Regions from separate parts of the Noviherbaspirillum sedimenti genome, predicted to be linked through region 3. Evidence: predicted binding sites of a transcription regulator. Region 3 holds the regulator's gene; each other region holds the start of a gene.
The links. The regulator sigma-54, encoded in region 3, starts transcription at its own class of promoters, with help from an activator protein. The targets are predictions, from matches to a motif close to TGGCANGNAANCTGCTTT.
Positions count from the first base shown of each region.

Region 1: a site for sigma-54 is predicted at 1,622-1,639, ahead of D3878_RS23775 (choice-of-anchor L family PEP-CTERM protein). Genes of this name have one in related genera too.
Region 2: a site for sigma-54 is predicted at 2,011-2,028, ahead of D3878_RS10030 (PEP-CTERM sorting domain-containing protein). Genes of this name have one in related genera too.
Region 4: a site for sigma-54 is predicted at 1,364-1,381, ahead of D3878_RS11220 (nitrate/nitrite transporter). Genes of this name have one in related genera too.

Region 1 is NZ_QYUQ01000002.1:2,146,082-2,149,499, reverse strand. Features, by position in the region: gene D3878_RS09995 (hydrolase 1, exosortase A system-associated) at 1-274, opposite strand, end outside; gene D3878_RS09990 (hydrolase 2, exosortase A system-associated) at 220-1,071, opposite strand; gene D3878_RS09985 (acyl carrier protein) at 1,068-1,319, opposite strand; gene D3878_RS23775 (choice-of-anchor L family PEP-CTERM protein) at 1,699-2,475, shown strand; gene D3878_RS09975 (CYTH domain-containing protein) at 2,624-3,088, shown strand; gene D3878_RS09970 (RluA family pseudouridine synthase) at 3,105-3,418, shown strand, end outside.
Region 2 is NZ_QYUQ01000002.1:2,153,322-2,156,739, forward strand. Features, by position in the region: gene D3878_RS10020 (nucleotidyltransferase domain-containing protein) at 1-1,017, shown strand, start outside; gene D3878_RS10025 (transglycosylase SLT domain-containing protein) at 1,133-1,861, shown strand; gene D3878_RS10030 (PEP-CTERM sorting domain-containing protein) at 2,083-2,817, shown strand; gene D3878_RS10035 (TIGR03013 family XrtA/PEP-CTERM system glycosyltransferase) at 3,112-3,418, shown strand, end outside.
Region 3 is NZ_QYUQ01000002.1:2,734,561-2,737,978, forward strand. Features, by position in the region: gene lptA (lipopolysaccharide transport periplasmic protein LptA) at 1-90, shown strand, start outside; gene lptB (LPS export ABC transporter ATP-binding protein) at 107-847, shown strand; gene D3878_RS12760 (RNA polymerase factor sigma-54) at 862-2,337, shown strand; gene hpf (ribosome hibernation-promoting factor, HPF/YfiA family) at 2,425-2,781, shown strand; gene D3878_RS12770 (enoyl-CoA hydratase/isomerase family protein) at 2,856-3,418, shown strand, end outside.
Region 4 is NZ_QYUQ01000002.1:2,415,807-2,419,224, reverse strand. Features, by position in the region: gene D3878_RS11225 (bifunctional protein-serine/threonine kinase/phosphatase) at 1-44, opposite strand, end outside; gene D3878_RS11220 (nitrate/nitrite transporter) at 112-1,326, opposite strand; gene nirB (nitrite reductase large subunit NirB) at 1,568-3,418, shown strand, end outside.

The sequences.
Region 1 (3,418 bases), 590 kb from region 3:
GGCTGTCGCCCATGCCGCGGTAGTCGAAACGCATCGCCGGGATGCCTTCCGATGCGAGTTGCCGGGCTAGCAGCGTAAATTGCCGGTGACTCCCGGCGCGATATTGCGGACCGCCGACCACGATCAACACGCCGCGTGAGGCCGTTTCGGCGGGCATGCTCAAAATCCCGTACAGCCAGGCTCCCTGGCAGGGAAAAGCGAGGGCGCGTTCCTCGAAATTCATGTTGGCGCGACGCCGAAAGCGGCGCTCGTGGCCGATAATAAATCCGGACAATCGACGGTTTCCTGCGCTATCCAAAATGCCGGACATTGCAACTGATGCATGCGCAGATCGACCGAATTTTGCGTCCAGGCGGCGGCCAGGCGGCTGGCCGCCGGCGTTAGCGGGCGGTCCGCGCCCTGCATGAGTTCGAACCAGTAGGTGGTGCAGCGGGGCGGTGCCAGGATGGCGGCATCCGTGGTATCGATGGCTTGCGCGAGCGCCGGCGCGAGCCGGTAGCCGGCGACTTCCACGCTGGTTCCTGTCTGGAGTCGGGCGCGCAGCTGCCGCGTGCCATTCTCGCCTTGGGACTGGCCGGTGAGCATGTCGGCGGCAAGTTGCAGTCGCAGAAATTGCGTCAGGAATAGCTCGCCCCGCAGGACCGGTTGCCAGAGCAGCAAACCCTGGATTTCTTCGTGAAAGCCGCTGGCAAAATCCAGCGCCAGCAGGGCGCCGAGACGCAGGCCCCACAGGCTGATCGGGGCAGCGGTTTCATGGCGCAACCAGGCGTAAGCATGCGCCAGATCCTCCTTCCAGATTTCCCAGCGCGCATCGGCGAAGTCGCCGCTGCTGTCGCCGCAACCCAGCAGGTCGATTTGCAGGACGGCGTAGCCTTGCGCAGCGAATGTCCTGGCCTGGCGTGCTGCCATGCGCCGGGATTTGTTCATTTCCTCGGCAAAGGGATGAACGTAAATAATGGCACCCCGGCAATCATTCTTGCTGATAGGCGCGTGATAAAGACAGAAGCGATTGCCGGACCCGGCATCGAGGAAAAACGGCCGCGCTGAAGGAATCTCCTGCGGCGTGTTCATTGCACCAGTTTGCTGTCGACAAATGCCGCCAGGCTGGCGACCGTTTCGAAGGTGCTGGCGCTGATGTCATCGTCCTCGATCATGATGCCGAAGCGGTCTTCGAGCGCGGTGATGAGGTGAATGACCGCCATCGAATCGAGTTCGGGCAAGCTGCCCAGCAAACTGGATTGCGCATTCAGGCTTTCCGCGCGGGCGCCCAGGTTCAGTGTTTCGGCCAGCAGTGCCTTTATCTCTTCGATTACTTGCATTGTCTTCGCTTTGTTGTGCGGGCCCGAGTTGATCAAGGGAAAATTTATGCCAGGCGTGCAGCATTGCATGAGTCGGGCAGACGCGCCCGATATTCATGCCTGTGATGATACCTTAACAACTATGAAATGGGGAGGCGTATTGCTTGGGAGAATCTATGCTTCCTCGGGGAAATCTTTGACGCATTGTGCGCAGTTTTGCTCTACGTCAGGTGAGGGGAAATCTTGTCGATGGGTTTTACAGTATTTAAATGTTTTCCGATGGAAAAATTCGTAAGTATTTGAAAATTAATGAAAATTCATGCTGGCATAGTTGTCGCTTTAAGTCGCTTTGGTAACTGGTTTTTGAAATCCTGGCGAAAATAATTTAAAGGAGTCAATCATGAAATTTTCCAAGTTGAGTTCTATCCTGGCAGCATTGACTTTGTCGATGGCCGCCAGTTCGGCAAGCGCATTGGTTGTTACCGCAAATAATAATGCAACAGCCTTGGCAAATGCCTTGGGCGGCTCCGGCGTTTCCATCAGCAATGCCACATTTCTTTCGACAGCAAGTTCGACTGCGACCGGCACATTTACCGGCGGCGCGGACTCGGTCGGTTTTGCCAGCGGCGTTTTGCTGACAACCGGAACTGTCAACTGCGCTCCGGGCCCGAATACTTCCGCCAACTGCGGCGACACTTCCGGTACGACCACTTCATTGAAATTCGATTTCACCAGCGATACCGGTAACGTCTATTTCAAGTATGTGTTTGCGTCGGAAGAATACAATGAATGGGTGGGCTCGCAGTTTAATGACCAGTTCGAATTGCGCCTGAATGGCGTAAATGTTGCCCTGTTGCCTGGTGCTGGTGGTGTCGTTTCGATCAATAATGTCAATAATGGCAGCAACGCCGCCTACTATCGTGACAACACGGTTTTGGGCCTGGATCTCGGGTATGACGGTTTGACTACCGTGCTGGTTGCGCAGGCAACAGGCATCACTGGCACGAATACGTTTGAATTCCTGATCAAGGACCTGGGCGATTTCGCTCTGGATTCGGGCGTGTTCATCGAAGCCGGCACCTTCTCCGGTACCAATCCGGTGCCGGAGCCGACCGGCCTGGCCCTGTTCGGCCTCGGTTTGCTCGGCCTGCTGGCTGCAAAGCGTAAAAAGGCCTGAAATTCTCGCTGCGCGAGCGGATCTGGAATGAAGATGGCAGCCTGCGGGCTGCCATTTTTTTCGTGGGTTCTTGCTGGCTATTCGTCCGCCTTGCGCGCCGATTCGGCCGATCTTTGCTATCCTGTTGCTTCATTTTAGTTAGCAAGTTATGGCCATCGAAATCGAACGCAAGTTTCTCGTCACCGGCGACGCCTGGAAGCGCGCCACCGCGGGCGTACTGTACCGGCAAGGATATCTGTCTACCGACAAGGCGCGTACCGTGCGTGTGCGCATCGCCGGCGAACGGGCTTTCATGACGGTCAAGGGCCTGGCGGCAGGAATTGCCCGCCCCGAATTCGAGTATGAAATTCCACTTGCGGATGCCGCCACGCTGCTGGAGACCTTGTGCCTGAAGCCGCTGATCGAAAAGCGCCGCTATACGCTGGCCTGCAAGGGGCTGTGTTGGGAAGTCGATGAATTCCTCGGCGATAACCTGGGGCTGGTGGTTGCCGAAGTCGAGCTCGACAGCGTTGAGCAGGCGATCGCCTTGCCCGAGTGGATCGGCAAGGAAGTCACGGACGATGCGCGTTATTTCAATTCCAGCCTGATTGCGCACCCCTTTTGTCAGTGGTGAGGCGGCTGGAGCAGCGATGAGCAGGTCCAATCGACGCAAACTCAGCGCGCCCTTGCCGGTGCGTGATGGCGTTTCGCCCAGTTACCTTTGGCTGGGGGAGGGCGTCTGGGAAAACATGCTGGCCTTCATGGTGGCGCGTTTTCCCGCAGTGGGCGAAGCCGAGTGGACTGCGCGCATGGAAAAGGGCGAGGTGGTCGATTTGCAGGCAGCGCCCGTGCGGCCCGACAGCCCCTATCGGCGCGGCACCTGCATTTTCTATTACCGCGCACTGGCGCACGAGACGCCGATCCCCTTTGCCGAGACCATCCTGTTCCAGGATGCGCATATCCT
Region 2 (3,418 bases), 580 kb from region 3:
GCAGATTGGGACATGCTGATCCGCCAGGCGCGCAAAGCCAACCTCTTGGCCAGTCTTCACGCTATCGTGAATGAGCACGGCCTGTTCGCAGCCATCCCCGCGCAGGCGCGCGAACATCTCGGCTGGGCACATGCGCTCGCCGAACGGCATGTGCTGGCGGTGCGTCATGAAGTTTCCCTGATCGGGCAAGCGTTGGCAGCCAGTGGCGTGCCCATCATCCTGCTCAAAGGCGCCGCCTATGTCATGGCGCAACTGCCCGGCGCGCGCGGCCGGCTGTTTTCCGATATCGACATCCTGGTCCCCAAAGAAAAGCTGGACCAAGTCGAAGCGGCGCTGATGCTGCATGGCTGGGCAGCGACCCACCATGACGCCTACGACCAGCGCTATTACCGCACCTGGATGCACGAGTTGCCGCCGATGCGGCATATCCGCCGCATGACCGTCATCGATGTGCATCATGCGATCGTGCCGGAAACCGCTCCCGTGCATCCCGACCCCGCAAAACTGCGCGCCGCGGCATGCCCGGTGGCGGGGCATACCGCCTTGCTGACACTGGCGCCGGCCGACATGGTCTTGCACAGCGCCGTGCATCTGTTCCATGACGGCGAACTGGAGAACGGCCTGCGCGACCTGGTCGACCTCGACAATCTGCTGCGCCATTTCGGCCGCCAGCCGGCGTTCTGGCCGCTGCTGATTGAACGCGCCGTGGCGCTGGAACTGACCCGGCCCTTGTTTTACGCATTGCGCTATACCGCCCGCATGCTGCATACCAGCATCCCGCCCGACACACTGGCACAGGCGGCGCAACTGGGCCGCCCCGGCAATGCCCTGCTGGCCATGATGGATGCGCTCTTCCTGCGCGCCCTCTTGCCGGACCATGCGGGATGTACAGACAGCCTGAGCGGCATCGCCCGCACGCTGCTGTACATACGCGCCAACTGGCTGCGCATGCCGCCCCTGCTGCTGGCGCAGCATCTGTTTCACAAGGCGTTTATTTCATCGAAACCGGAAGATTGACCGGCTCCCCCGCGCACTCATGACTGGCCGCACGCTGTTCATACTGTTGTTGATGCTGGCAATGCACAGCCTCGCAGTCGATACTGCCCGCGCAGGCGAAGCATTCGCTGGCGCTATGGATGGCATTACAAAACTTTCTGTAGAAGAACAGACCGCATTGGGCGCACGCCATGAACATGCCGAAGGCGTGCCGCAGGATTATCGCAAGGCAATTGCGTTGTATTGCATGGCGGCAAAAACTGGCCATGCAAACGCCCAGTACGCGCTTGGATGGATGTATGCCCATGGCAGAGGGATCGACAGGGATGATGGCATTGCCCGGCATTTCTTCGAAATGGCCGCCCGCCAGGGACACACGCAGGCGCAGGAAATGCTGCGCTACATTCCTGCCGATGCGGCATTCACCCTGCCCGCCTGCCTGCTGCCTCCGACGCCCGCCCCTGTCGACCTGGAAAGTCTGGCGCCTGTTTATCCCAGAGGGCCGGTTTACGATCTCGTACACAAACTGGCACCGCGCTATGGCATCGATCCCCAACTGGCATTGGCGATCATCCGCGTGGAATCCGCTTTCAATTCGCGGGCAGTCTCGCCTAAAAATGCCCATGGCCTGATGCAATTGATACCCGAAACAGCACGAAGATTCCGGGTAAAGGATGCGGTTGATCCCGAAGAAAACATCAAGGGGGCGCTTTCATACTTGCAATGGCTTTTAGCCTTTTTTCAGGGAAATGTCCCCTTGGTGGTTGCGGCATATAACGCCGGCGAACGCGCGGTGCAATATCATCGCGGCCCCCCCTTATCCGGAAACACAAAACTACGTTCGGAAAATTACTGCGCTGTATAGAAAATCCACCCATCCTTTCAGAAGTAACTTTTTATCAACGAGCGCAGTTAGCCTGAAATAAATTGTTTCGGCTTGCGTGCCATCTTTTCAGTGTCGACCATTCTTACACTCACCCCCTTAAATTTCTGTAAGTAGTTGATTTTATTGACTGGCACGCTATCTGCTTTATGTTTGCCGAAACAATAATTTTTGAATGCATACAGCACTTAAGGAAGGTTAATATGAACATGATCAAATCTTTTCTGGCTGGCGTTGCGCTCGTCGCCTCGACGTCAGCTTTCGCTACGCCGGTTTTTCTGGGCGGGGAATCGCCCGATCTGCAAACCGTGATCAACAGCCTGTACACTGCTGCAGGCACGTCGCTGTCGGCCGCACCTGATGTCAACCTGAACCAGGCAGATGAAGGCGGCACGTTCCTGATCGAAGCCTCCGGCGGTTCCGTCTCGACCATGATCATCGAAGTTGCCGGCAGTGCAAGCACGAATACTTTCGGCATCTACGATATCTACAATCCGACGACCTACCTGCAACTGTTCAGCGGCGCTGCCTCCAGCGGCGGCCAGGCGTTCCTGAGCGTCAACGACTCGAACCAGTTTTCGGTCAACTTCGGCACCGGCGTGCAGTTCACCAGCTCCTTGTTTGGCTATTATCTCGGCACCGCGAACGGCCCGACGTTTTACTCGCAAGCCAGCCTGAACGGCGGTAATGACCAGCTGGTCGCCTTCCAGGGCGATGGCGACTGGATCAAGCTGCCGACCAGAGCGCCGGGCGTGTGGGGTTCGGCGAGCTTCATCCTGGCATGGGAAGACCAGCTGGCGGCCTATTCGGACAAGGATTACCAGGACATGGTGGTCTATGTCGAGTCCATCACTGTTCCCGAGCCGGGTTCGCTGGCCTTGCTGGGTCTCGGCCTGGCCGGCCTGGCGGGACTTGCACGGCGCAAGAAGCAGGCCTGATCATCGCATCAACATCATGGTAACGGCGTAGCGCCAGCTGCTCCAGGTTTCCGAGAAACCCCGCCTTTTCTGGAAGGCGGGTTTTTTTGCATGCGCGCCTGCTTCGAGCATCCGCCAACTTTCATGGGGAATTCTCAGGGGCGCTCAGATAATCTGCAATTTTAATTCCACATAGAAACTTTTAAACGATTTTTACACGATTTTTCACAATTTGACTGTGGGAAATGTTGATAAGTTGTAGTAATCTTTTGACTAGCCTTTTTTTCAATGGGGCAATTTTTCTGCAGACTGGCGATGTTACGAATATCCAATCACCACGTATCCAAAATAATTTCCATCCTGTTTGCCGTGGAAGTTCTTGTCCTGATCGTGTCGGTCTATCTCGGCACCAGCATTCGCTTCCGCGATACGACGGACAGCTTCGCGGCGCATTTCGACCGCTTCTTCCTGCCAGCCTGCGCCTTTACCATGACCATGCTCTTCAGCATGAGCGCGCTGGGCATGTATCAACTCAAATACCGCGAAGGTTTTCGCAATACCCTCCTGCGCCTGATGCCGGCCTTCGCCCTCGGCTTCGGCATCCTGACCCTGGTTTTCTATC
Region 3 (3,418 bases):
GCCGTCAATAACACACCTTCCGACACCAGCAAGCCCGGCGCCGGCCGCATCAAGGCGGTCATCCAGCCGCGCAACGAAACAAAGAAATGACACAAGGATTGCCAGAATGAGCAGCAGACTGCTTGCCAGCGGATTACAGAAAAGTTATGGCGCACGCCAGGTATTGCGCGACGTCTCGCTCGAAGTCGGCAGCGGCGAAGTGGTCGGATTGCTCGGTCCCAACGGTGCCGGCAAGACCACCGCCTTCTACATGATCGTCGGACTGGTGCCCGCCGATGCGGGAGAGATCGCGCTCAACGATGTCAGCATTTCACGCCTGCCGATCCACCGGCGCGCCACCCTTGGCCTGTCCTACCTGCCGCAGGAAGCCTCGGTATTCCGCAAGCTGACCGTCGCCGAGAATATCCGCGCCGTGCTGGAACTGCAGCATGAGAATGGCAAGTCGCTGTCGAAAGCGGCGATCGAAGAAAAGCTCGACCTGCTGCTGGCGGAGCTGCAAATTGAAAAGCTGCGCGACAACCAGGCCCTGTCGCTGTCGGGCGGCGAGCGCCGCCGCGTGGAAATCGCCCGCGCGCTGGCCACCAGCCCGCGTTTCGTACTGCTGGATGAGCCTTTTGCCGGCGTCGATCCGATTGCCGTCATCGAAATCCAGCGCATCGTGCGCTTCCTGAAAGAACGCGGCATCGGCGTGCTGATCACCGACCACAATGTGCGTGAAACGCTGGGCATCTGCGACCGCGCCTATATCATCAACCAGGGCGTGGTGCTGGCCAGCGGCCGCCCGGATGACATCATCGCCAATGAATCGGTACGCCGCGTCTATCTCGGCGAACACTTCCGGATGTAAGCAAGCGCATCTCCATGAAACAGTCCCTTCAGCTACGCGTCTCCCAGCATCTGGCATTGACGCCACAATTGCAGCAGTCGATACGCCTGCTGCAATTGTCGACGCTGGAACTGCAGCAGGAACTGGAGCAAATCCTCGCCGACAACCCGATGCTGGAGCGCGTCGACGATCCGCTTGACCACTCGGTGCGGCTGCTGGCCGACGGCGCCATCAACGCAAATGCGGGCACGGCGGAAAAGTCCGCGGCCGAAGAAGCGCCGGCAGCCGATGGCGAATCCACCTACGAAGGTGGCGAAGGCGGCGAATCCCAGGAGTCCGGCAACGGCGAGGCCGAATGGAGCTTCGACGATGTCGCGCGCACCGGCAAGGCCCCGGAAGACGACGACGCCCGTCCGCAACTGGAAGCGCACCATGTCACCCTGCGTGAACACTTGCTGGAACAAATGCGCCTCGGTTCACATGAAATCCGCGACCGCGCGCTGGTCGAACTGGTCGTCGATGCGCTCGACAACAACGGCTACCTGGAAGAACCGCTGGAAGAAATCCATGGCCGGCTTCCCGCCGAACTGGAAATCGAACTGGAAGAATTGACGATCGCCCTGAAACTGGTGCAAAGCTTCGATCCGGCCGGCGTCGGTGCGCGCAATGCCGCCGAATGCCTGGCCTTGCAAATCCGCCGCATGCCGAAAATCCCGATGGTGACGCGGCGCATGGCATTGACGATCGTGGAGCAGCACCTCTCCCTGTTCGCCCAGCGCGATTTCAACAAGCTGAAAAAACTGCTCGATTGCGACGATGAGGATTTGCGCGAAGCCCAATACGTCATCAGGCAATGCAATCCGCATCCCGGCGCCATCTTCGCCAGCGATGCAGCCGACTATGTCGTCCCGGACGTCATCGTCAAACGCGGCAAGAATGGCTGGCAAGTGACCCTTAACCACGATGTCATGCCGCGGCTGCGGGTCAATGCCTTGTATGCGAATATCCTCAAGAAAAACAAGGGCGAGGGCTCACTCACGTCGCAATTGCAGGAAGCAAAATGGCTGGTCAAGAACATGCGTCAGCGTTTCGATACGATTCTGCGCGTCGCGCAAGCCATCGTGGAAAGGCAGCGCAATTTTTTCTCCCATGGCGCCGTTGCCATGCGCCCACTTGTGTTACGTGAAATTGCTGATACACTTGGTTTACACGAGAGTACTATTTCTCGTGTAACAACCCAGAAATACATGCTGACGCCGCATGGCATGTTTGAACTGAAGTACTTCTTCGGCAGCCATGTCGCCACTGAATCCGGCGGCGAAGCTTCATCGACGGCGATACGGGCACTGATCAAACAATTGATAGGAGCAGAAGACACCAAGAACCCTCTCTCGGACAGCAAGATTGCAGAAATGCTGGAGGAGCAAGGCATGGTGGTGGCCCGGCGCACTGTGGCCAAGTACCGCGAAGCCCTGAGAATCCCCCCGGTTAACCTGCGCAAGTCTTTGTAGTATTTGTTGTGTTTGTTGCTGTGTTCGGGCGGCCAAGCATGTTTGTCGACCACGAACCGCCAGTGACCTCATCCCAAGGAGCGCTGTATGAATCTGACCATCAGTGGACATCACCTCGAACTGACCCCTTCCATCCGGGAATATGTGCATGCAAAGCTGGAGCGTATCAGGCGCCACTTCGACCATGTCATTGATGCTGCGGTCATCCTGACCGTAGACAAGCTCGCCGAGAAAGACAAGCGCCAGAGAGCGGAAATCACGCTGCGCATGCGTGGCAAGGATGTGCATGTCGAATCCATCGCTCACGATTTGTATGCGGCAATCGACGCCCTGATCGACAAGCTCGACCGCCAGGTCATCAAGTACAAAACCATGATCCAGGACCATCAGCACCAGGCGATCAAGCACTTGCCTGCATCGGCCACCAGCGCGCCGGAGGAGTAAGCCGCTTCCAGCGCTGATTTTCAGAGATCCCATCAGGGGCGCAATCCAGGCGCCCTTTTTTATTATCGAGAACAATGAACGAACATATTCTGACCTGTGTCCAGAACCGCATTGGCCTGCTGACCCTCAACCGCCCGCAAGCGCTGAATTCGCTGTCGCTGGACATGGTGCGCACGATCACGCGCACACTGCTGGACTGGCGCGATGACGACGCGGTCGATGCAGTACTTCTCTGCAGCAATAGCGAAAAAGCCTTTTGCGCTGGTGGCGACATCCGTTTCCTTTATCAGACAGCCCAGCAAACGGCCCGGCACGGCAGCGGCCTGCTGGACGATTTTTTCACCGAAGAATACGCGCTCAACCGCCTGATCCACCACTATCCCAAGCCCTACATCGTCATCATGGACGGCGTCGTGATGGGCGGCGGCATGGGGATTTCACAATGCCATTCCGGCGGCAAGCTGCACATCGTCACCGAGCGTAGCAAGATCGCCATGCCGGAAGTGAACATCGGCCTGTTTCCGGACGTCGGTGGCGGCTATTTCCTGTCGCGTTGCCCGGGCCAGCTTGGCACCTGGCTGGCGCTGACCGCCAATGCCATCGGCGCAGCCGATGCCCTGTATGCCGGCCTGGCGGA
Region 4 (3,418 bases), 320 kb from region 3:
GTTCCAGCGTCGGTGGCATGGCCGGCGGAGATCAAAAGTGGCATATTTGTGGGACAGAGTTTAAGAGACGCCGCAGCGCGTCGAATTACTCTGTCCCCAACATTATATAGATCAGATTTTCGCCGTCGTCATCGCCGCGCTGCCCCAGGTGGTGCGCCAGCGGCCCTTCACCAGCGACAGGCCGATCAGGGCGATCACCGCCAGCGAGGCGAAAATGACCAGGCCAGCCTGATAGCTGCCGGTCAGCTGCTTCGCATATCCCAGGCTGGACGCCAGGAAAAAGCCGCCGACGCCGCCGGCCATGCCCACCAGCCCGGTCATGACGCCAATCTCTTTGCGGAAACGCTGCGGCACCAGCTGGAACACTGCGCCATTGCCGGTACCCAGCGCCAGCATTGCCATCACGAAGACCAGCACTGCCGTCATCGGCGACTGCAAGCCGACGCTGGCGATGAACAGGAAAGTCGCCGCCAGCATGTACATGATCGACAGGGTCTTGATGCCGCCGATGCGGTCGGCGATGCGGCCGCCGAGCGGGCGCACCAGCGAACCGGCGAATACACAGGCGGCGGTGAAATAGCCGGCGGTAACCGCCGACAGCCCGTACTGACCGTTGAAGTAGATCGCCAGCGACGACGCCAGGCCGGAAAAGCCGCCGAAGGTAACGCCATAGAAAAACATGAACCACCAGGCATCCTTGTCCTTCAATACATGCAGGTACTCGACCATCGATTTCGGCGGCGGCGCCGACGGCGCGTCCTTGGCAAATACCATATAGACGACGAAGGCGATGCCCAGCGGGATCAGGCACCAGCCGAAGACATTCTGCCAGCCGAACGCCAGCGCCAGGCCGGGAGCAAACAGGGCGGCAAAGGCGGTGCCGGAATTGCCGGCGCCGGCAATCCCCAGCGCCGTGCCCTGGTGTTCCGGCGGATACCAGCGCGAGGCCAGCGGCAGCGCCGCTGCGAAGGCGGCGCCAGCCACGCCCAGCAGGATGCCCAGCGTCAGGATGCTGGAATAAGTGTCCAGATTGCCAAGCCAGGCCCAGAACATGCCGGCGATGACGATGACCTGGCCGATCGCGCCTGCCGTCTTCGGTTTCAGATGGTCCACCAGCACACCCATGACAATGCGTAGCAGCGCGCCGGCCAGCAGCGGCGTGGCGACGATCATGCCTTTTTGTGCAGCCGACAGACCGAGATCTTTGGCGATCAGTATGCCAAGCGGCCCGAGGATTACCCAGACCATGAAACTCAGGTCGAAATAAAAGAATGCGGCCAGCAGTGTCGGCGTGTGACCCGCCTTCCAGAATGATGATTTTTGCATAAGTCCCCGCGGGTCCAAAAAAGTGAATGCCATGCCCTATGCAAGTGCCATGCCATCATTTTTGTGCACACATATAAGAGGCGAATTTCAAAAATGATCCGACGCGGTGCCTTGCACCAAATAGGACGGGCAAATTCACCATGAGGGGGCGTCCTTGCGTTTTTTCTGGCTTTTTCCCTGCACCGACAACTGGCATTGCTTTTGCTAGAGAGAGGGAGAGAACAACGAGGAGGGTAGTGCAATGAAGAAGCTGAAACTGGTAATGGTGGGTAACGGCATGGCCGGTGTGCGCACGCTGGAAGAGCTGATCAAGCTCGCTCCGGACGTCTATGACATCACCGTGTTCGGCGCCGAGCCGTATGCCAATTACAACCGTATCCTGCTGTCGCCGGTGCTGGCCGGCGAGCAGACCATCAAGGACATCATGCTGAATGATGTCGATTGGTATGAAGAAAACAATATCACCCTGCACCTTGGCAAAAAGATCACCAGGATCGACCGCGCCAGGCGACTGGTGATCGCCGAGGACGGCACCACGGCGGAATACGACCGCCTGCTGCTGGCCACCGGTTCCGACCCCTTCGTGCTGCCGGTGCCGGGCAAGGATCTGGAAGGCGTGATTTCCTACCGCGATATCCAGGATACCAATGCCATGATCGAGGCGGCCGCCAGACACAAGCAGGCGATCGTCATCGGCGGCGGCCTGCTCGGCCTGGAAGCTGCCAACGGCTTGAAGCTGCGCGGCATGGAAGTGTCGGTGGTGCACCTGTCGGACACCCTGATGGAGCGCCAGCTCGACATGGTCGCCGGCAAGATGCTGCAGAAATCGCTGGAAGAACGCGGCCTGAATTTCCTTCTGCAGAAAAATACCCAGGAAATCCTCGGCGACAAGGATGATGGCAAGAGCGGCCGCGTCAAGTCGGTGCGTTTCAACGACGGCACCGAAGTGCCGGCGCAGCTGGTGGTGATGGCGGTCGGCATTCGCCCCAACACGAAGCTGGCGGAATCGGCCGGGCTGCACTGCAACCGCGGCATCGTCGTCAACGACACCATGCAGACATACGATCCGCGCATCTATGCCGTCGGCGAATGCGTCAACCACCGTGGCACTGCCTACGGCCTGGTGGCGCCGCTGTTCGAGATGGCCAAGGTCTGCGCCAACCACCTGGCCAACTTCGGCATCGGCCGCTACCAGGGCTCAGTCACCTCGACCAAGCTGAAGGTCACCGGCATCGACCTGTTTTCCGCCGGCGATTTCATGGGCGGCGAAGGCACCGAGGAAATCATCCTGTCCGACCCCATCGGCGGCGTCTACAAGAAGCTGGTGCTGAAAGACGACAAGCTGGTCGGCGCCTGCCTGTATGGCGATACCGTCGACGGCACCTGGTACTTCAAGCTGCTGCGCGAAGGCAAGGATATCACCGAGATCCGCGACACCCTGATGTTCGGCGAATCCAATACCGGTCGTCCCGGCGATGTCGGCCACGAAGGTTACACCAAGGCCGCCGCCATGCCGGACGACGCCGAAGTCTGCGGCTGCAACGGCGTGTGCAAGGGCACCATCGTCAAGTCGATCAAGGAAAAAGGCCTGTTCACCCTGGAGGACGTGCGCAAGCACACCAAGGCGTCGGCGTCCTGCGGCTCCTGCACCGGCCTGGTGGAACAGATCATCATGGCGACCGCCGGCGGCGATTATTCGACCTCCGCCAAGGCCAAGCCGATGTGCGGTTGCACCGACCACACCCACCAGGAAGTGCGCGACGCCATCAAGGCCAACAAGCTCTTGACGATCCCCGACGTGATGCAGCTCATGGCATGGCGCACGCCCAACGGCTGCTCGTCCTGCCGCCCGGCGCTGAACTATTACCTGATCTCGACCTGGCCGCACGAGGCCAAGGACGATCCGCAATCGCGCTACATCAACGAGCGCTCGCATGCGAACATCCAGAAGGACGGCACCTATTCGGTGATCCCGCGCATGTGGGGCGGCGAAACCAGTGCGTCGGAACTGCGCCGCATCGCCGACGTGGTCGACAAGTTCAAGATCCCGACGGTGAAGGTCACCGGCGGCCAGCGCATCGACTTGTTGGGC